One region of the Vibrio sp. 2033 genome, then DNA from elsewhere that is predicted to be linked to it. Evidence: predicted binding sites of a transcription regulator. Region 1 holds the regulator's gene; each other region holds the start of a gene.

Region 1 (5,036 bases):
TTAATTGCGTTGAGTTTATTTCCGAATTTGTTTTGTACCCAGTCACGCAATAAGTATCGGCTGCTCAAGAAGGCCAGTGTTGCCCCCATAGTGCTAGCGAAAGAAACCAGTAGCAAGCTTGTCCAAAAACCAAATAAGGCTGCACCAAGTAAGGTGACTACTGCCGCTCCTGGGATAGAAAAAGCGGTAATTGCAATGTAGGTAAAAAAGTAAATCGCAGCCGAGAATACAAAATTCTGATCGATGTATGTAGTTAGTGCTTCTTGTTGGGCTTTTGCATTCTCTAAGGTTAAATACTGGCCAAAGTTAATACCTAAAAAGACGATAGCCGCTAGTAGGATGAGACCTAATATCAGTTTCTTATTCATAATTTTGATTCCAATTTGGGATATATGTAATAAGACAGTAGGAAAACCGAAAAAATTTCACAAAAAAACCGCAGATTAGACTGCGGTTTTACAAGATAGTTTTTAGGCCGACTTTTATTGGAGGCCGTTCATCAACTCATCTCGGCGAGCTTGAGGTACCACACTCCAATGAGTGCCGTTGATAGCACCTTCTAGTGCCCATAGCAACTCAATGTTGACGGTTGCAGAGTGCGTATCTCTTATCGCTTTATAGGCGTTAAGCGCACCTTCCTCTTCAAGCTTCTCTACGGATTCGATGCCGGCTTTTTTTAGCATGCGCTCGGTAGCCAGTCGTAAGTTAGGCAAATCTTTCAAACGGTTAGGCTTTGTACTTGCTTGCTGTTCTTTCTCAAGCTTTGCCTTTTTCAATGATTGATTCGCTACTTCGATTAAGCGTTCGCTTGATTCCCATAAATCGCTGGAAATAGCGTAGTACTTTGTAACGACTGGAAAGCCACGTTTTTTATAAACGTAAGGCTTTAGCCCTTGTTTCTCGAAGTCAGATGAAGTTTTTTGGTCTGCTCTGATATGAAGCTGATTGTTTACCACTAGTGCAAACATTGTTTCATCAGCGAATAGTCCGAAGCCACCAAACATTGAGCGCGACTTGATATTACCAAGTGCCTCAAATAGCTTCATAGAGTCTTTGAGTATCGGTTTATCCATGTTTTGTTATCTCGGTGTAATTAATATTACGCCACCAAAAGTCAGGTCCGAGAGAGTAGCAAACATGCGTAAAAACAATGTCATTACAGAGTAAAGTCATTGCTTACACACTTGCCATCGGTAACCCCGCTACCTTCCATATCGTAATATGGTTCAGGCCGGAGGCTTTGCGTCCCACTCTTTCGAATGGTTTGCCCTGTGCGTGACACAATGAGCATACTTCTTATATTGAATTAACATCACGGTTTAGCGTTAAAAGTGTGATTTCGGTTCAATAAAAATGATAGATTGAATGCTCTATTTTGCATATGGAAAGGTGCAAATTGGCCTTTGAAAAGGAGTTCTTAATATATATTACATTTATATAAAACAGGGAGTTAACGTTAGTCAATTGTTATTAGAGTGGTGTGAAGTATTAGAGAATGCTTAATTTTTCCAAAAAAATAAGCGCCCCTGTAGAGCGCTTATTTAACCGTGTTAAATACAGTGAAATTTAGTTCATTTTTTTCACAGTATTTCGAATTACAAGCTCAGGTTGCATTTCGAAAATTCGTTTTTCGTGTTCTTTATCTTTGATACGCTCAAGTAGAATTTCGAATGCATTTTTACCAACACGACGTTTAGGTTGGTGGATAGTCGTTAGCGGTGGAGAGAAGTATTCTGCAAGCTCGATGTTGTCGTAGCCGATCACTGAAATATCTTCAGGAATTTTGATCCCGTTTTGTTGCAAGCGGCTCATTAGGCCGAGAGCCATTGTGTCGTTAAAACAGAATACCGCCGTCGGGCGCTTGTCCATTGCGGTAATTTTATCTGCAACTAATACGGCCGTATCACATTCAAAGTTACCTTCAAGGATCCAGTCTTCATTTACAGCTAGGTTCGCTTCGCTCATTGCGCGACGGAAACCTGCAATGCGCTCTTGGCAAGCAAGCTTTTCAAAATGACCGCTTAGACAAGCGATATCCGTATGACCATTGTCAATCAGATGTTTGGTCGCAATGTAGCCACCTTCTTCTGAGTTATCCATGATTTTGTCTGCTTGCGAGCTCTCTGGGCCCCAATCCATGACCACTTTAGGAATGTCCGCATGACGGTCAAGCATCTCTTTTAGTTCTTCGGTTAAGTCAGAACACATCACTAGGATGCCATCAACGCGCTTTTCAGCCAGCATACGAATGTAATCGCGTTGTTTTTCGTAAATCCCGCCTGTGTTACATAAAATCAGAGTATAGCCTTGGCGGTAACAGTAGCTCTCAACGCCATCAATCACTTCTGAGAAAAATAGGTTAGTTGATTGAGTTACTAACATGCCAATCGTACGAGTTGAGTTGCATTTTAGGCTGCGTGCAACGGCACTTGGCGCGTAATTCAGCTCGTCAACGGCTTTCATTACTTTTTCTTGCGTTGCTTCTGCAACGAAACGCGTTTTATTGATAACGTGCGAAACTGTCGTAGTGGAAACGCCGGCTAAGCGAGCAACGTCTTTTATCGTGGCCATAAATGGTGTCCTGTATCGAGCTACTGAAATATGTCGTATTGGATGTACCTGATGCTCTAATGGTTTCACACCTAGCAATATAAAATTGGCGCTAAGTGTCTCGGCAGCGGTTGATCCAAGTGCGACAAAAGGGTGCGTAGCAGCATCGGTCGATGAATTTTATCTTTTTTCTATCTGATGAGAAATTGCCATCAACCTGTTAAGAAAACACAAAAACCGCTATATTTCAGCGGTTTACATATAAATCATATTTAATCGTTTGCGCTCACATTTTAGCCCTATGTGGACTGACTAGCAATGTTTTCAGCACGAGATTTGTGTATTTGAAGTCACATTTTGACTGCTAAATAACCAAGCGTCTTTGCGCTAAGTTAAGGCAAACGAATATTATACCCAAGTTACTTACAATTGGTCACTTTCGGCATACAGGAAGCCCGATAGGCAGGCTCCCTAAAAATAGGCGGCAATTATTCACCAAGAAGGTAGGCGCTGTCTAGTTTACAAAATGCAACTAATAGTTTCGCGACACTCGAGTAAAATCCAAATTCGTCGAATTGTTTACATTTGTCTGAAAACTGAGGTAACCAAGACATCAATTGTTGCTGGATAAAGTCGTTTTGTTTAACGAAGGCTTCTTCCATGTGTTTTTCTTGTTCAAGCTCGTTTGAGCGGATAATCATGTTCCCGAGAAAGTCGAGCTCAACGGCTAAGTGATCCGCAGGTTCCTTTAGGTTTTCGTCTACTTGAACGCCAAATTCAGCCATCAACTTTTCCATTTCCTCAGCTGGCTTGTCATTCAGTAAACCTGATTCACCAATGTACATGGATGCGTAAGGAAGAGCGCCGTATTTTTCTGTCTTCAAAAACAGTTCACAAAAGTCAGCTGCAAGCTCTAGTTGTGCATCTTCACGATCTTGTAACCGATTCAGCGCATCAACTAGGCTATCAACGGCTGGTTTCAGCGACTCATTTTCACCTAAGCCTGCGAGAAAACTGCGAATTTCAACACTGTGATAGGCTTCCAATTCTTTCTCTGTTAGTTCTTTTGCGAACAAGCTCGAAAACCACCAGTAAATTTCAGCGCGTTTTTCATTAAAAGCTTTCACTTCTTGCATTTTGGGCTCCTGAATGATGCTTCAAGTCATGCATCACAAAGTCAATTAGGGATATCCCCTAAGTGTAATCAATTAAAATGAATAGCAGTAACTATAATTGTTATGTTTTATGGTCAAAAATGACCGTTTATTAATAGCAGTGGGTAAGCTTGTTTTGAATCAATAAAAACGCTAAATCTTGCGTTTTAATGTATCTATGACTAGAAATGTTACTAGTTATGAATAGAATACGTCTTGGATAATAAGAAGACAGAAAAGTGGTGTAAATGAGCTATCACGTATTAGTCGTAGAAGATGATGTTGTAACTCGTAGTAAGCTTGCGGGATATTTCCAAAATGAGGGCTACCAAGTCAGCGAAGCAGAGAGTGGCGCGGAAATGCGTGAAGTTTTGCAAGCGGGCGATGTAGACCTGATCATGCTGGATATTAACCTGCCTGGTGAAGACGGCCTGATGCTTACTCGTGAGTTACGTAGCCAATCGGATATTGGTATCATATTAGTAACAGGACGCACGGATAGCATTGATAAAATCGTAGGCCTAGAAATGGGTGCTGACGATTATGTGACAAAACCTTTTGAACTGAGAGAGCTGTTAGTTCGCGTTAAAAACTTGCTGTGGCGTATTTCAGCAGCGCGCAGTGGCAGCTCGAAAGCGAATGAAACCAGTGAAGAGCACATTGTGCGCTTTGGGGAGTGGACATTCGACATTCAACGTCGCGCACTTAGCCGCAACGGTGAGCCAGTAAAACTAACTAAAGCAGAGTATGAACTTTTGGTGGCATTATCGTCTTACCCTAACCAGGTGTTAAGTCGTGAGCGTATTTTGAACATGATCAGCCATCGAGTGGATGCGCCGAATGACCGCACCATTGATGTTCTTATTCGACGTATGCGCGCAAAAATGGAGTTCGATCCTAAGAACCCACAGATTTTTGTAACGGTACACGGCGAGGGCTATATGTTTGCTGGTGACTAGTTTGAACATAACTCAATCGTAAAAAGAAAAAGGAGAGCTTCGGCTCTCCTTTTTTGTGGCTTCAAGATAATACTAGTTTGCTTCAACCATTGGTGTTTGGCCGACAGTATCACGCAACCTTTGCCAAATACTGCCCAAGTACTCATGCCAATAAAGCTCTGTTTGTTCTAAGTAACGCGCTTTAGGTGAGTATTTATCCCAAGGTTGACTGATTTCGCTAATAGCTAAGAAGTTGGTCGGAGCTGGGATTGGTTTAATGCCTGCTGCGTTGAACTCATACAATGCACGGCTCATGTGGCTTGCAGAGGTGACTAACACAATCTCCTTTTGCTGAACGAATGCAGCCGCTTGACGTGCCTCTTCCCACGTATCC
Region 2 (5,036 bases), on a different contig from region 1:
GATGTGACTTTTTCCAGTCCATCTTTGCCAAAGATATGTTCGACAGCTTCTATAAACTGAATGGTCAACTCACCGTGACGGTCAGTAAATTGCTCATGACCTTTTTGAGTGAGAGACCAATGACGAGCAGGGCGACCAACTTTTACTTTTACGTCATGGATAGAAAGAATGCCATCATCTTCTAAACTTTGCAGGTGCTGACGAGCCCCCATGGTTGTCATCCCTAGCTCAGAAGAGAGTTGTTTTGCAGTGACGGAGCCATCACGCTTAACGATTTGCAATATCCTATCTACGGTCTTCATATACCCACCATTTATACGTCAGTACATATTATGCGCGATAGGGTTAGTAAAGAAAAGTGTTGACTTAATTTGAGTGTGGATTTATAGGGGGCTATGTTCATATGAGCCAATATATGTCGTCATTCTGAACGGCGAGGAATAAGGTGATTCAGAACCTATCGTCCGATTGTGCAGCGGTTAAGGTGAGCAGAAAGAATAGGAGTCTGCTGTTACCAGATTCTTAGTCTCGCTGGAGTTCGCTAGAATGACGAGTTCTTTTGATTTAGAGCTTATTAAAGTCTCCGTCATTCTGAACAACGAGGAACGAGTGTGATTCAGAATCTATTGCCCGGCTGTGTAGTGGTTAAGGCGAGCAGGAAGAATAGGGGGTTGCTGTTACCAGATTCTTAGTCTCGCTGGAGCTCGCTAGAATGACGAGTTTTTTCGATTTAGAGCTTGCTATGGTAGCCGTCATTCTGAACAGCGAGGAACGAGGTGATTCAGAATCTATCGTCCGGTTGAGCAGTGGTTAAGATGACCAGCAAAGAATAGGAGCCTGCTGTTACCAGATTCTTAGTCTCGCTGGCGCTCGCTAGAATGACGAGTTCTTTTGATTTAGAGCTTATTAAAGTCACCGTCATTCTGAACAACGAGGAACGAATGTGATTCAGAATCTACTGTCCGGCTGTGTAGTGGCTAAGACGAGCAGGAAGAATAGGAGTTTGCTGTTACCAGATTCTTAGTCTCGCTGGTGCTCGCTAGAATGACGAGTTCTTTTGATTTAGAGCTAATTAAAGTCACCGTCATTCTGAACAACGAGGAACGAGTGTGATTCAGAATCTATTGCCCGTTGTGCGGAAAGAAAGGCTCAAACTCAGATTGAGCGAGAGCCTCGAGAAATGCTTAAAGAATAATATCACGCACTTCTGGATCTTTACGATCTAGGTAGTGAGTCGACTTAATGCGACGAATAGTACGGCATCGACCACGCACGAGCAGCGTTTCTGTGGTTGCGATATTCCCTTGGCGAGAGATGCCTTCTAGCAAGTCACCTTTAGTAATGCCTGTAGCTGAAAATACCACATTGTCGCTACGAGCCATGTCTTCCATTTTGAGGACAACATTCGCTTTTACGCCCATTTCATCGCAGCGTTTTAGTTCATCTGCGCCGTAAATGTGGTTTTCTTCAGTATCGCCTTTTACCTCATGACGAGGAAGCAGGCGACCGTGCATGTCACCATCTAGCGCTCGAATTACCGCTGCTGATACAACCCCTTCTGGCGCACCGCCAATACAGTACATCATGTCCACTTCACTGTCTGGCATACAAGTTAGAATAGAGGCAGCGACGTCACCATCAGGCACCGCAAAGACACGTACGCCCATTGCTTGCATTTCTACAATAACGTCATCGTGGCGAGGTTTCGCAAGGGTAATAACGACTAGGGTATCAAGTGACTTGTTCAGGGCTTTTGCTACGTTCTCTAGGTTTTCTTTTAACGGCTTCTCTAAGTCAATTACGCCTTTTGCACCAGGACCAACAACCAGTTTTTCCATGTACATATCTGGCGCTTTAAGAAAGCTGCCTTTCTCACCTGCGGCAAGTACGGCTAGTGCGTTCGATTGTCCCATTGCCGTCATACGCGTTCCTTCAATCGGGTCGACAGCGATATCCACTTCATCACCACCAATACCAACTTGCTCTCCAATGTACAGCATTGGCGCATCATCGATTTCACCCTCACCAATGACAATTTCACCACTGATATCTGTTTTGTTCAGTAGCGTGCGCATAACTTCAACAGCTGCGCCATCGGCTGCGTTTTTATCGCCACGGCCAAGCCATTTGTAACCAGCCAGAGCTGCACCTTCAGTCACACGGGAAAATGCCATTGCTAAATCGCGTTTCATGATGTCTCCAAGTAAGCAAGAGGGAAGAAGAATTTGCGCGGCGATTCTATCACAAGGTCGAGTAAACGTTTGCCTTTTTGCGAGGCTTTTACTTTATCTAACTTGAATTTGATCAATACTTAGGGCGATTTTCAGAGTAGCGGGACGCAAAATCCTTGCTCAAAAATGCTTCGGCGACAAGAAAAGTCAGCGTTTAGTGAGATTGCGCTGATTTTTTGACCGAATGATGCAAAATATCGAATATAGTGAGTGTTTCTCATCGCGACGCTGAGTAGAATGAACCTTATATAGGTTAGGTGTGCATCAATCTCGCACATCGTCCCAACGGAATAACATAGGTAGGCCAAGATGTCTTTTGAAGTACTAGAACAACTAGAATCTAAAATTCAAACTGCAGTTGACACAATCACTCTTCTTCAGATGGAAGTCGAAGAGCTGAAAGAAGATAAAGCTAAACTTGCGGAAGAAGCTAACGAGCTTCGCTCTCAACGTGAAGAGCTAGAGCAAAAAGCACAACAAGCACAGCAAGAGCACGCACAATGGCAAGAGCGCATTCGTGCACTACTTGGCAAAATGGACGAAGTGGAATAATTCGGCTTCTTCATTCCAAATTAAAAACACCCGCGTTAAGCGGGTGTTTGTGTTTTAGGGAAGTAGAAAATGTTAAGACAAGGCTAGGCGCTGATAGCTAAGAGAAGACCCTATAACTTAGACACCTAAGACTCGCTATGCTTCTTCATCCAACTCTAAATCAATATTCAATGGTTCAGGCGACAGGATAATTCCGGTGCTATCAGCATAAATGTAATCTTCTGGAAGGAAGCTAACGCCGCCAAAGTTGACTGGTACATCCAATTCGCCAATACCCTGACTGGTCGCTCCAACAGGAATAGAAGCGAGGGCTTGAATGCCTAAGTTCATATCTTCAAGTTCATCTACTTCACGAACACAGCCGTAAACGACAATGCCTTCCCACTCGTTTTCTTCCGCAATGGTTGCGATTTCTGCATCGATAAGGGCTTTACGTAGGGAACCGCCACCGTCAATTAACAAAACGCGACCAAGTCCATCTTGCTCTAATGTCTCGCGGATCAACGAATTATCTTCAAAACACTTGATGGTGGTGATTTGCCCGGCAAATGAAGCGCGACCGCCAAAGTTACTGAACATTGGTTCAACCACATCTACCTGATCGAGGTAGATATCACAGAGTGCTGAGGTATTGTATTCCATAGCGTACCTTTCTAAACAGAAATTGGTTGTCTTTGAGTATATCTAGGCATTAAGTCAATGCAATGACAATCCTTTTTTAACTTACTAGAGTTTGAGCTACCACAATTGTTGCAAACAAAACGTTGGTGACTAGAGAGCATTTCACGATGACTGGCATCATTGGTGCTATTTGAGCGGGCTTTTGTGTATACCAAACTGCTTTACCATGATCGGCCACGAAATAAATACTAAGTAAAAATGGCAAGCTAATCCAAACGGGTTTGTCTTGAATTAACAAGTAAGCTGCAAAGGCAAGGATAGCTCCGCCAAGTAAAATAAAGTGGTAATGTTTGGCTTTACGTTGACCTAAGCGTACCGCCACCGTGCGTTTACCACACTCTCGGTCGTTCTCTATATCACGCATATTGTTGATATTGAGGACTGCAACGGCGAGTAAACCGCAGCCTAAAGCAGGTAAGAATAGCGTGGTGTCTACGTGACCAGTATGCAAGAAGTAGGTACCGGATACGCCTAGTAGACCAAAAAACAAGAACACTGATATATCGCCAAGCCCCACGTAACCGTATGGTTTGCTACCCATGGTATAAGCAATGGCTGCGAGAATGGCCAAAATTCCCAGCCCGATAAAAGTAACAATGCTTTCCAGTGAACTTAGTGAATAGAAAACTAACACCAAGCCTGAGATTGCGGTCAGAACGATGTTAAAGATAATCGCTTGTTTCATCTGTTTAGCACTTACCGCGCCAGACTGCATCGCTCGTAATGGACCGAGGCGTTTGTCGTTATCTGTACCTTGAACGGCATCGCCATAGTCGTTTGCCAGGTTGGACAGAATTTGCAGCAATGTCGCGGTTACGAAAGCCATGATGGCAATCGTCAGTGAGAAATGACCCACCGAGTAGGCGAGCACGCTACCTGTTAAGATAGAGACCAATGCCAGAGGTAATGTTTTTGGACGAGCGGCTTCAAGCCAGATCTGTAGAGATTGTTTCATGGAAATTTCGTGCTAGTAACCAATGTGCCCAGTATAAGCACAAAGAGGCAGATACGCTATTGACCTAAAACAACTCAGCTAGAAGTCAAAGGGTTATTCAGAATCTATCGTCCGATTGTGCAGTGGTGAAGGTAAGTTGGAAAGAAAGGCGTTTGCTGTTAGCAGATTCTTAGTCTCGCTTGAGCTCGCTAGAATGACCAGGTCTTTTGATTTAGGTGTTGTCAAAGTCACCGTCATTCTTAACAACGAGTGTGATTCAAAATCGATCATCCGATTATGCGGTGGTGAAGGTGAGTGGGAAAGAATAGGCGTCTGTTGTTACCAGATTCTTAGTCTCGCTTGAGCTCGCTAGAATGACGAGACCTTTTTGATTTAGGTGTTGTCAAAGTCACCGTCATTCTGAACAACGAGTGTGATTCAGAATCGATCATCCGATTGTGCGGTGGTGAAGGTGAGTGGGAAAGAATAGGCGTCTGCTGTTACCAGATTCTTAGTCTCGCTTGAGCTCGCTAGAATGACGAGAGCTTTTGGTCTAGATGTTGTCTAAGTCACCGTCATTCTGAACAGCGAGGAACGAGTGTGATTCAGAATCCATCATCCGATTGTGCAGTGGTGAA
Region 3 (5,036 bases), on a different contig from region 1:
CGTATTCGTTGTCTGGCACTTCCTTTCGTTTGTTGTGGAAGTCCGATGGATTAACAGTTCGAGGCATAACTCCTCCTTGATTTATTCCCACATTATCCGCTTATACCAACTGACAGCGGTTTTTGTTCAGTCAAACTTGAAGCGACTTTTTCAAGTTTACATCTGAGCATTGGCTTAGTTTGGTATCGGCCATAAAGATGCCTGACTCATGTCTTTACTTAAGTGTTGCTTCCACAGTCGCCAGCATCCGACGTCTCTATTTAAATTGGAGTTAACAATATTTTAACTATTGGCGGAGATGGGATAATTTACAAATAATTGCTTAAAATTTATTCGGTATAAAAATGAGGGAGAAACAGGACTGCTTTGTGGGGCAGGGCGGTATGAGCCGAAATGGCTGGATAAAAGTTGCTGAAAATAAAAAGCCCCCGCCATAGGCGAGGGCTTGATTGATTCTTGCTTGGCTTGATTATTTGATGCCAGCGAAATCGCGTAGAAGTGCAGCTTTGTCTGTCGCTTCCCACGGGAATTCTTCACGACCGAAGTGACCGTAAGCCGCTGTCTTCTTGTAGATAGGTTGAAGAAGGTTAAGCATTTCTTGTAGACCGTATGGACGTAGGTCGAAGAATTGACGAACCGCTTCAATGATGATGTCGTGAGATACTTTCTCAGTACCGAACGTTTCCACCATGATAGACGTTGGATCAGCAACACCGATTGCGTAAGAAAGTTGGATCTCACAACGGTCAGCCATGCCTGCGGCTACGATGTTTTTCGCTACGTAGCGTGCTGCGTATGCTGCACTACGGTCAACTTTTGATGGATCTTTACCAGAAAACGCACCGCCACCGTGACGAGCTGCGCCGCCGTAGGTATCTACGATGATCTTACGACCAGTTAGACCACAGTCACCCATAGGACCACCGATTACGAAGCGACCGGTTGGATTAATGAAGAAGTTTGTTTCTTTGTTGATCCACTCAGAAGGTAGCACTGGCTTAATGATCTCTTCCATTACCGCTTCACGCAGGTCTGAAGTTGAGATTGAGTCACAGTGTTGAGTTGAAAGAACAACCGCGTCGATACCAACGATGTTACCTTGATCGTATTGGAATGTTACCTGAGATTTTGCATCAGGACGCAACCAAGGTAGTGTGCCGTTTTTACGAACTTCTGCTTGCTTTTGAACAAGACGGTGAGAGTAAGTAATTGGCGCTGGCATTAGTACTTCAGTTTCGTTACAAGCGTAACCAAACATGATGCCTTGGTCGCCTGCACCTTGTTCTTTAGGGTCAGCTTTATCAACACCTTGGTTGATATCTGGCGACTGTTTACCGATTGTGTTTAGTACCGCACAAGAATCTGCGTCAAAGCCCATATCTGAATGTACGTAGCCGATTTCACGAACGGTTTCACGAGTTAACTCTTCGATGTCTACCCATGCTGAAGTCGTGATTTCACCACCCACCATTACCATACCGGTTTTAACGTAAGTCTCACATGCAACACGAGCCTTTGGATCTTGCTCTAGAATCGCGTCAAGAACCGCATCAGAAATCTGGTCTGCAATTTTATCTGGATGACCTTCTGATACTGACTCAGAAGTAAACAGGTGCTTAGCCATGTTAGCTCCACTATATCTGGTTTAAAACTGGGGAATGATAAACTCTCCAGCGCAAATTAATACTAATTTTTGTAGGTGTATCTACATCTAGACGTCTATTCTAAATTTGATTGCTCGAATTACAAGCTCTTTTTTGGTTTTTGTTATAACCAAACGTTTGCCTGATTTATTGATAATTTTAAGAACTTCGAACGATTTGGCGCGAAAGGTGCAATATTTGTGAGGTTTTGGACTGGAAAACGTTTGCACACCCAACAGGGCTTTGAGAGAATTATGACCTACTTTTCGTTTCGCTTAATGTACTCAGGAGCAGACATGTCGTCTCGTAAACATCTTGCCAATGCAATTCGTGCTCTAAGCATGGATGGTGTTCAACAAGCTAACTCAGGCCACCCAGGCGCACCAATGGGTATGGCTGATATCGCTGAAGTTCTTTGGCGCTCTCACCTAAACCATAACCCTTCAAACCCAGAGTGGGCCGACCGCGATCGCTTTGTGCTGTCAAACGGTCATGGGTCAATGCTTATTTACTCTCTACTGCACTTAAGCGGTTACGAGCTATCTATTGACGATCTGAAAAACTTCCGTCAATTGCACTCAAAAACCCCAGGTCACCCAGAGTACGGCTACGCGCCTGGTATCGAGACAACAACGGGTCCTCTAGGTCAAGGCATCACTAACGCTGTTGGTATGGCGATCGCAGAGAAAGCACTAGCGGCACAGTTCAACAAAGAAGGTCACGATATCGTTGACCACTTTACGTATGTGTTCATGGGTGACGGCTGTCTAATGGAAGGTATCTCGCATGAAGCATGCTCTCTTGCTGGGACGTTAGGTCTAGGCAAACTGATCGCGTTTTGGGATGACAACGGCATTTCTATCGACGGTCACGTTGAAGGCTGGTTCTCTGACGATACACCTAAGCGTTTTGAAGCGTACGGCTGGCATGTAATCCCAGCAGTCGATGGTCACGACTCAGACGCGATCAACGCAGCAATTGAAGCAGCAAAAGCGGACCCACGTCCTACGCTTATCTGTACCAAAACAATTATCGGTTTCGGTTCTCCTAACAAGTCTGGTTCGCACGACTGTCACGGTGCACCACTAGGTCACGATGAAATCCAAGCGGCTCGCGAATACCTAGGTTGGGAGTACGGCCCATTTGAGATCCCGGCAGATGTTTACGCTGAGTGGGATGCAAAAGAAGCGGGCGCCGCGAAAGAAGCAGCTTGGAATGAAAAATTCGAAGCATACGCTGCAGCTTACCCTGCTGAAGCGGCAGAGCTTAAACGTCGTCTAAACGGCGAACTTCCTGCACAGTGGGAAGAAAAAGCGAACCAAATCATTGCTGATCTCCAAGCAAACCCAGCGAACATTGCATCACGTAAAGCATCGCAAAATGCACTAGAAGCGTTTGGTCAAATGCTTCCTGAGTTTATGGGTGGTTCTGCTGACCTAGCGCCTTCTAACCTGACCATGTGGTCTGGTTCTAAGTCTCTAGAAACGGAGGACTTCTCTGGCAACTACATCCACTATGGTGTACGTGAATTCGGTATGACTGCTATCATCAACGGTATCGCATTGCACGGTGGTTTCGTTCCTTACGGCGCAACATTCCTAATGTTCATGGAATACGCTCGTAACGCAATGCGTATGGCTGCGCTGATGAAAATTCAGAACATCCAAGTTTACACGCATGATTCGATCGGTCTTGGCGAAGATGGCCCAACTCACCAACCTGTTGAGCAAATGGCGTCTCTACGTGTAACTCCAAACATGAGCACATGGCGCCCATGTGACCAAGTTGAGTCTGCAGTTGCATGGAAACTAGCGATTGAACGTAAAGATGCACCAACTGCACTTATCTTCTCTCGTCAAAACCTAGCGCAACAAGAGCGTACTGCTGAACAAGTCGCAGACATCGCGAAAGGTGCTTACATCCTGAAAGATAGCGAAGGTAAGCCTGAGCTAATCCTTATCGCAACAGGTTCTGAGGTTGAGCTTGCAGTGAAAGCCGCTGAGCAACTAACTTCAGAAGGCAAGAAAGTACGCGTTGTTTCAATGCCATCAACAGATGCATTCGACAAACAAGACGCCGCTTACCGTGAAGCTGTACTGCCATCAGACGTAACGGCACGTATCGCTATTGAAGCGGGCATTGCTGATTTCTGGTACAAGTACGTTGGCTTCGACGGTCGCATCATCGGTATGACAACATTCGGTGAATCTGCACCTGCTGGTCAGCTATTCGAGATGTTTGGCTTCACGACTGAAAACGTAGTGAACACAGCAAAAGAATTGCTAGCGTAATTGCAGGACCGTCTAAACAGTCGAACGTAAACGACAACTGTTAGATGCTAAAGTTAGAAAGGCCATCATTATGATGGCCTTTTTATTTTTGTCAGGTTTTCCAACCTTGTGGAATGCTTTGGTGAATGCAGTCTAAAAGTACGGATAAGCGCAGTGGTGGTCGTCCTGCTGGTGTATAGCAGTTAATGGAAATAGGCTCAGAAAGCCAACCTTCTAAGCAAGGTGCGATTCGCCCTGGGTGATGTTTCTCATAGCCGCATGCTGTCCAAGTCGGCAGCAGTCCAATACCATGACCATTCGCGATACTGTCTATTTGCATTGCTATGTTGTCGCTGTATAAGCGACTAACAAAGGGTTCTAAAAAGAACTCACCGTGTTGAGGGTGTGCTAGCATCAATCCATTTTCTTGCACTGAACCAAAATCGATCCATGGATGTGCTTCAAGTTCTTTGGGGTGCGGTATAGGCCCATGTTGTTTTAGATAATTTGGAGAGGCAAAAGGCGTATAGCGAAATACCCCCAGCACTTCTTTTCGCCAGTCTAGCTCTTTACGTTCGCCGAGCCAGATGAACAAATCTGGGTCATGATGCGCCTCAGAAAAGTCACTGGTAAGTTGAACTCTAACATCGGGATTATCAGCAAGAAAACGATTGAGTACGCCGCCGAGCCAGCTTCTAACTAAGGCAGTGTGACAAACAATATGCAGTGGCCCTGAAACTTGGTTCGTTAAACCTTGAAGTGCATCATAACTCTCTTCACTTAACTCAAGAATCTGGCGGCTGTAGTGGGCAAAGATTTCTCCAGCTCTTGTCAGAACTAATCGATTACCTTGTCTGGCGGTTAGAGCCTGACCGAAGTCTTCTTCTAATTGTGCCAAGCGACGACTTAGCGTTGATTTTGGCTGATTAAGGGCTTTAGCAGCGGCTGTCAAACTTTTATGCTGATTGAGCGCATCAAAGGCTCTAATTGATGCTAAGTCGTGCATATTTATTTTACTCCTTACTGCGTTATGTACGAGTTCCATAAATGGAAAGAACCGTTCCATAACTCTCACTATGCATCTCATTCTATTTGTGAATAATTCACTTTCGAAAATAATAAT
Region 4 (5,036 bases), 230 kb from region 1:
CAGCTTGATGCTAGCATCCATAATACTCTACGTGGTGTTGCTCGCATCCTAGTTGAGTACCCAGATACCAGTCTCGTTATTGATGGTTACACGGATAGCACAGGCAGTGAGTCATACAACCAAACATTGTCAGAGCGCCGTGCAGAGTCCGTACGTCAATTCCTAGTATCTCAAAACGTTGCACCTGGTCGTGCAATTGCACGCGGCTACGGCGAACGTAACCCAATTTGCTCAAACCAAACTTCTGAAGGTCGTGCGTGCAACCGTCGTGTTGAAATCCAGATCTTGCCACTGAAGTAATTTGGTTGCACCATAACGGTAATAATAAAAAATTACCGGAGCAGGCCTAACCATTATCGTTAGGCCTGACATATTAATGTCTGTCAAAACGTCTGCCCTACTCTGCTTATTTAGCCTCAGCTTTTCTGGCTACTCACTTGCCTCTCAAGCTCCAAATGACCCCATCGAACAATACGAGTACGCACAACAATTATTGGCATCAAACAAAGCTGAAGCCTCACCAGAAACGCGCTACTGGCTAGAGCAATCCGCCAACCAAGGTTACCTCCCTGCGCAAAAACAGCTCGCGAACGACTTTGCTAAAGGGATAAATGGCGAAAAAAATGAAACACAAGCGTTATATTGGCTAACCTCTATCGCACTCAATGACCCAACCGATCGTGGCTTTCTTCTCGCCGATTTTATTCAGCGCAATCCAGATAAGGTCACAACTGCTCAATTGACTGAAGCCTTGTATCAAATGGCTTCTCAGCATAATCCAGCAGCAGAACAAGCTTATAATCAACTGTTAGAGCAGCGCTTCAACCAACTGCGAGCTAAACAAGTCTCGCAAATAAAGTCGCTCGATAAAAAGGCTGAGCAAGCACAGGAAGAGAAAAGCACAGTTGCAAACCCCAAAGTAGAACACTCGCAGTTTTTATGGCTGATCTGGCTAGCGGCGATACTCATCATCAGCGGCTTAAGTTTTCTCGTAATCAAGAAACTTAAGCAGAATAGAAAAGCGCTTGAAGCCAAAGAGGAAAGCCAAAATCAACGAATGGCGAAAAAAATAAAAGAGCTAGAGTTTACGAACAAGCAACTGAAACGCCAGCTAGAGAAAGTATTCAAAGAATTTAAGAAATCCAAAACCCAGGCAGAGAACCATAAGCTAAGCGTCGCGTGTGCTATGTTTGGCTACACACCACAACACATCCCTGATTTACAAGCAATCAAGCTACGCTATAGACAGCTATCAAAGCTTTATCATCCTGACACAAGAGGCAGTGAAGAAGAAATGAAGCGACTCAATCATGCCTTTAAGCTCGTCTCACAAAATGTTACAAAACAGTAAAAATAGGTCAGGATACTTTGGCTAGCATGCTTTTAGACCTATATAATCAAGCGCCGCAATCGATCTCCCTCTCAAACAAATTAACAGACATTTAACTTAAGTCGCGCTTTTATGCCATAATGCCCGGCGCAAAATAACACCTAACGACTCAAATTAATCTAGGTGGGGAGAAAATCAATGTTCACTGAAGAAGGCACCTGTGATTGGTGTAAAAAACCTAGCCTTGTAACTCGTCACGATTATTTAGATGGCAAGCACCACTACTCATGTAAAGCTTGTTACGACATGGCGAAAATCGACGTGCGCCTATTTAACCAAGGCGAATTACAAATGCGCGAACGCTTGCAACGAGCGAGCTAAGCAAGACGGAATCAACGGAACTGATTTTCAAAGGCGCCTCTTAAGGCGCTTTTTTGATCGGCCAAGCCCTATTTCCAATCTCTATCTCGTATTCCCTCCTATCTTACATAGCACGTCGCATCGGTTATCAGCCCTCTCCCACTGTATACAAACCATTGTCCGTGAAAAACACCTGTATATACAGTAGTAAACCCCTGTATGTCTCTCGTCCAGTTTTCTACTCACCTCACATTTTTAAATTGATATTAGACATATCAAAAATGAAAAACAACCACATAAATTCAATCACTTAGAATCAAATCCTTTTATTTCCTTCTCAAAAAACCGCAAATAACTTTTGAGAAACTGGTTGATCAGGTCACCAAAACAAACTACTGTATACACATACAGCATGTATAAAGGAACAGTAAGATGCAGTTACAAAGTCAATCTCATACATACTCTCGCTACAACGTATTGGCACAAGCAACTAAGCCCATGGCCGTTTCGGATCAGCTTCTATCTAAGCTGGCTGTTTTATCGCAGCAGAAACAATGGATTTTGTTTACAGCAGACTGCCCTCGTCCAGACTTTGAACAACTCACTGCTTCTAATATTTGCTGTAAAAACGTTATTCAAATGAAGCCCTCTCAACAGCTTTCAGAAGTCGAGATCGTGATAAAAGCCATCCGATCAGGTAATGCCAGTGCTGTTGTCGCATCCAATAAAATTGCACTTATGAATCAATCTATGTTGCGCGACGTGGCGCAGCGCTATCAGTGTGAAGTCTTTTTCGTCGAAGGCAGAGTTAATAAGTACCACTAATAAGTTCGACGTTATCTATCCTGCATCTCGCCTCCTTTTTAAGGGGGTATTTTTTTGTATTAAAGAAAACAGGCAAACGTTTGCTTTTTCTCTGGCGAGTTAAAATAGTTCTGGTATGATGCCCACATTCGATTTATTCAGCGCCCACATTTTGCTGAATATCTTCTCTTTCTGACGTTTGATTAAGATGATAGGAATGTCGCAATGAGCCTTGCTAATCAAGTACTTGCCGTCAATGACGACCTGCCAATTCGCACCCATAAACCCGTTCATAGTGGAAAAGTTCGTTCAGTTTACTGGTTAACTGAAGAAGACAGCGCCCGACTGATCAAAGAAAAAGGATACAATGTCGCTCCAGATGCGCCTTTGGCTATCATGGTGATTAGCGACCGAATCTCTGCATTCGATTGTATTTGGCATGCTGAAGGTGGTCTTAATGGTGTCCCGGGTAAAGGGGCTGCGCTTAATGCGATTTCTAATCACTGGTTCAAACTGTTCAAAGAAAATGGCTTAGCAGATAGCCATATTCTAGACATTCCTCACCCTTTTGTTTGGATTGTACAAAAAGTCAAACCGGTAAAAATCGAAGCCATCTGCCGCAAATACATCACGGGTTCGATGTGGCGCGCTTACGCAAATGGCGAGCGCGAGTTTTGTGGAATCCAACTTCCTGAAGGGTTAGAAAAAGACAAAGCACTGCCAGAGTTGCTAATGACCCCATCCACAAAAGGCATTCTAAAAGGCATTCCCGGTGTGCCAGAAGCGGATGACGTTAATATTACTCGTCAAAATATCGTAGACAACTACGAAGCATTTAACTTCTCAAGTGCGGACGATATCGCACTCTACGAAAAACTGCTGAAAGAAGGCTTTAACGTTATCAGCCAAGCATTAGAAACAATTGACCAAATCTTTGTCGATACCAAATTCGAATTTGGTTATGTTCATGATGCTGCTGGCAATGAAAAGCTGATTTACATGGATGAAGTGGGTACACCAGACTCATCTCGTATATGGGATGCTAAAGAGTACCAAGCAGGTCACATCGTAGAGAACTCAAAAGAAGGTTTCCGCCAGTTCCTACTTAACCACTTCCCTGACCCAGATATCTTGCTAAATAAAGAACGTATGCCAGAGCGTGAAGCACTCGCTCGTGATAATGCTTTACCCGTCGAATCTTTGATGGCGATTTCGAGCACCTACATTGGTATTGCCGAGAAGATTACAGGCAAGCCGATTCATTTGAGTGAGAATCCGAAAGCGGAAATCATCGAAGTTCTGAGCAAAGAATACGGATTGATTGACTAGCACTGTCGCTAGATTGCTAAACGCTTTCCAATAAAAAGTCCGCACTAGCTTGCGGACTTTTTTCGTATTAGGCTCAGTTTAGCCGATATTTAACGTAGTGCCATCTGTTGTGGAGGCTGACTTGGTCGTCACCTGATATGTTTTGTCTTTAATCGTTGATACGAAATACCAGGTCGACTCTGCCTTGCCGGGCGTAAAAGTAACGCGCATAAAGCCACGCTGTTTGATGTCTGCCCACTGTAATTCTGACACTAAGTGCGGCAGCGTGTATTCCATTTGAGCGATCGCGACAGGGTCTAACGCGAGGTAGGCCTCTAACCCAGGGGAACTCACAGAGCTAGTCGCAAACTCTACCCCGATAGGATGCTTAGATACGTCTTTAAGCTCACTTGCCCATGCGTTGTGCGTATCTCCGGCCAAGCAGACAAAGTTACCACTGCTGGCTTTGACCAGTTGATAAACTTTCTCTCGCTCAACGTAGTAGCCATCCCATGCATCTAGGTTATATGGCAAAGCAATGGTATCTAAACTTGGGTCAGAGAGATAACCCGTAATCGCAGAGTTTACCGCTAATAACGCCTCTGTTTTTTGTTCTTCAGTGGCAGTAAACAATTGAAACATCGCGGTCATAACCGAACTTGGCAACTCCATACGAGACATTAACACTTGTTGCCCTAGCACATTCCAAGTTGCGTCGTGCGTACTGAACGCATCCATCAGCCAAGCGAGTTGGTCACCGCCTAACAGCTCTCGGTCTTGACTACGCGACTGGGCAACTAAACCGCCAATAGCTTCCATCGTTGGTGAGCTGAGCGAGAAATAATCCAACGGTTTATCACGCCCCACAAGTCGCGTGTCGAGCATCATCAAATTGACTAAACTTCCAAACGAAAACTGACGGTAAATCAGCATGTTTGAGAAAGTGTTTTCACGAACGGGCAACCATTCTGTCCACGCGGCAGCCGCAGCTGCACGACGATCATTAAAACTGCCTTCCTCTTCTTGATGGTTTTCCGCACCATTTTTCCAAGTATCATTTGCAAGCTCATGGTCATCCCAGACAGCAATCATTGGTAGGCTCGCATGTAACGCTTGCAGATCAGCATCTTGGCGATATTGCGCATACCGTTTTCGGTAATCATCTAAGGTAATGCATTCAGTGCCTTTGCTTGGCTCTCGCCCTAGATCCTCAGCATCTTCAATAGCGTAGCCA

Evidence for each region. The regulator PurR, encoded in region 1, represses purine synthesis genes. The targets are predictions, from matches to a motif close to TNANGNAAACGTTTNCNTNA.
Region 2: a site for PurR is predicted at 2,250-2,269, ahead of glpX (class II fructose-bisphosphatase). Genes of this name have one in related genera too.
Region 3: a site for PurR is predicted at 1,770-1,789, ahead of metK (methionine adenosyltransferase). Genes of this name have one in related genera too.
Region 4: a site for PurR is predicted at 2,584-2,603, ahead of R7P74_RS01915 (phosphoribosylaminoimidazolesuccinocarboxamide synthase). Genes of this name have one in related genera too.

The regions. Positions count from the first base shown of each region.
Region 1 is NZ_JAWOVC010000001.1:650,995-656,030, reverse strand. It holds gene R7P74_RS02940 (TVP38/TMEM64 family protein) at 1-368, opposite strand, end outside; gene R7P74_RS02935 (TfoX/Sxy family DNA transformation protein) at 483-1,073, opposite strand; cyclic di-GMP riboswitch class I at 1,190-1,279, opposite strand; gene purR (HTH-type transcriptional repressor PurR) at 1,567-2,571, opposite strand; gene torD (molecular chaperone TorD) at 3,039-3,686, opposite strand; gene torR (two-component system response regulator TorR) at 3,953-4,663, shown strand; gene elyC (envelope biogenesis factor ElyC) at 4,736-5,036, opposite strand, start outside.
Region 2 is NZ_JAWOVC010000004.1:22,110-27,145, forward strand. It holds gene R7P74_RS07610 (helix-turn-helix transcriptional regulator) at 1-302, opposite strand, end outside; gene glpX (class II fructose-bisphosphatase) at 1,185-2,192, opposite strand; gene zapB (cell division protein ZapB) at 2,541-2,783, shown strand; gene rraA (ribonuclease E activity regulator RraA) at 2,919-3,425, opposite strand; gene R7P74_RS07630 (1,4-dihydroxy-2-naphthoate polyprenyltransferase) at 3,502-4,419, opposite strand.
Region 3 is NZ_JAWOVC010000019.1:12,515-17,550, forward strand. It holds gene R7P74_RS19930 (DUF2189 domain-containing protein) at 1-67, opposite strand, end outside; gene metK (methionine adenosyltransferase) at 470-1,624, opposite strand; gene tkt (transketolase) at 1,940-3,934, shown strand; gene R7P74_RS19945 (LysR family transcriptional regulator) at 4,026-4,919, opposite strand.
Region 4 is NZ_JAWOVC010000001.1:420,795-425,830, forward strand. It holds gene R7P74_RS01895 (OmpA family protein) at 1-300, shown strand, start outside; gene R7P74_RS01900 (molecular chaperone DnaJ) at 377-1,351, shown strand; gene R7P74_RS01905 (hypothetical protein) at 1,529-1,711, shown strand; gene R7P74_RS01910 (SulA-like leucine-rich domain-containing protein) at 2,123-2,515, shown strand; gene R7P74_RS01915 (phosphoribosylaminoimidazolesuccinocarboxamide synthase) at 2,720-3,823, shown strand; gene R7P74_RS01920 (alkaline phosphatase D family protein) at 3,902-5,036, opposite strand, start outside.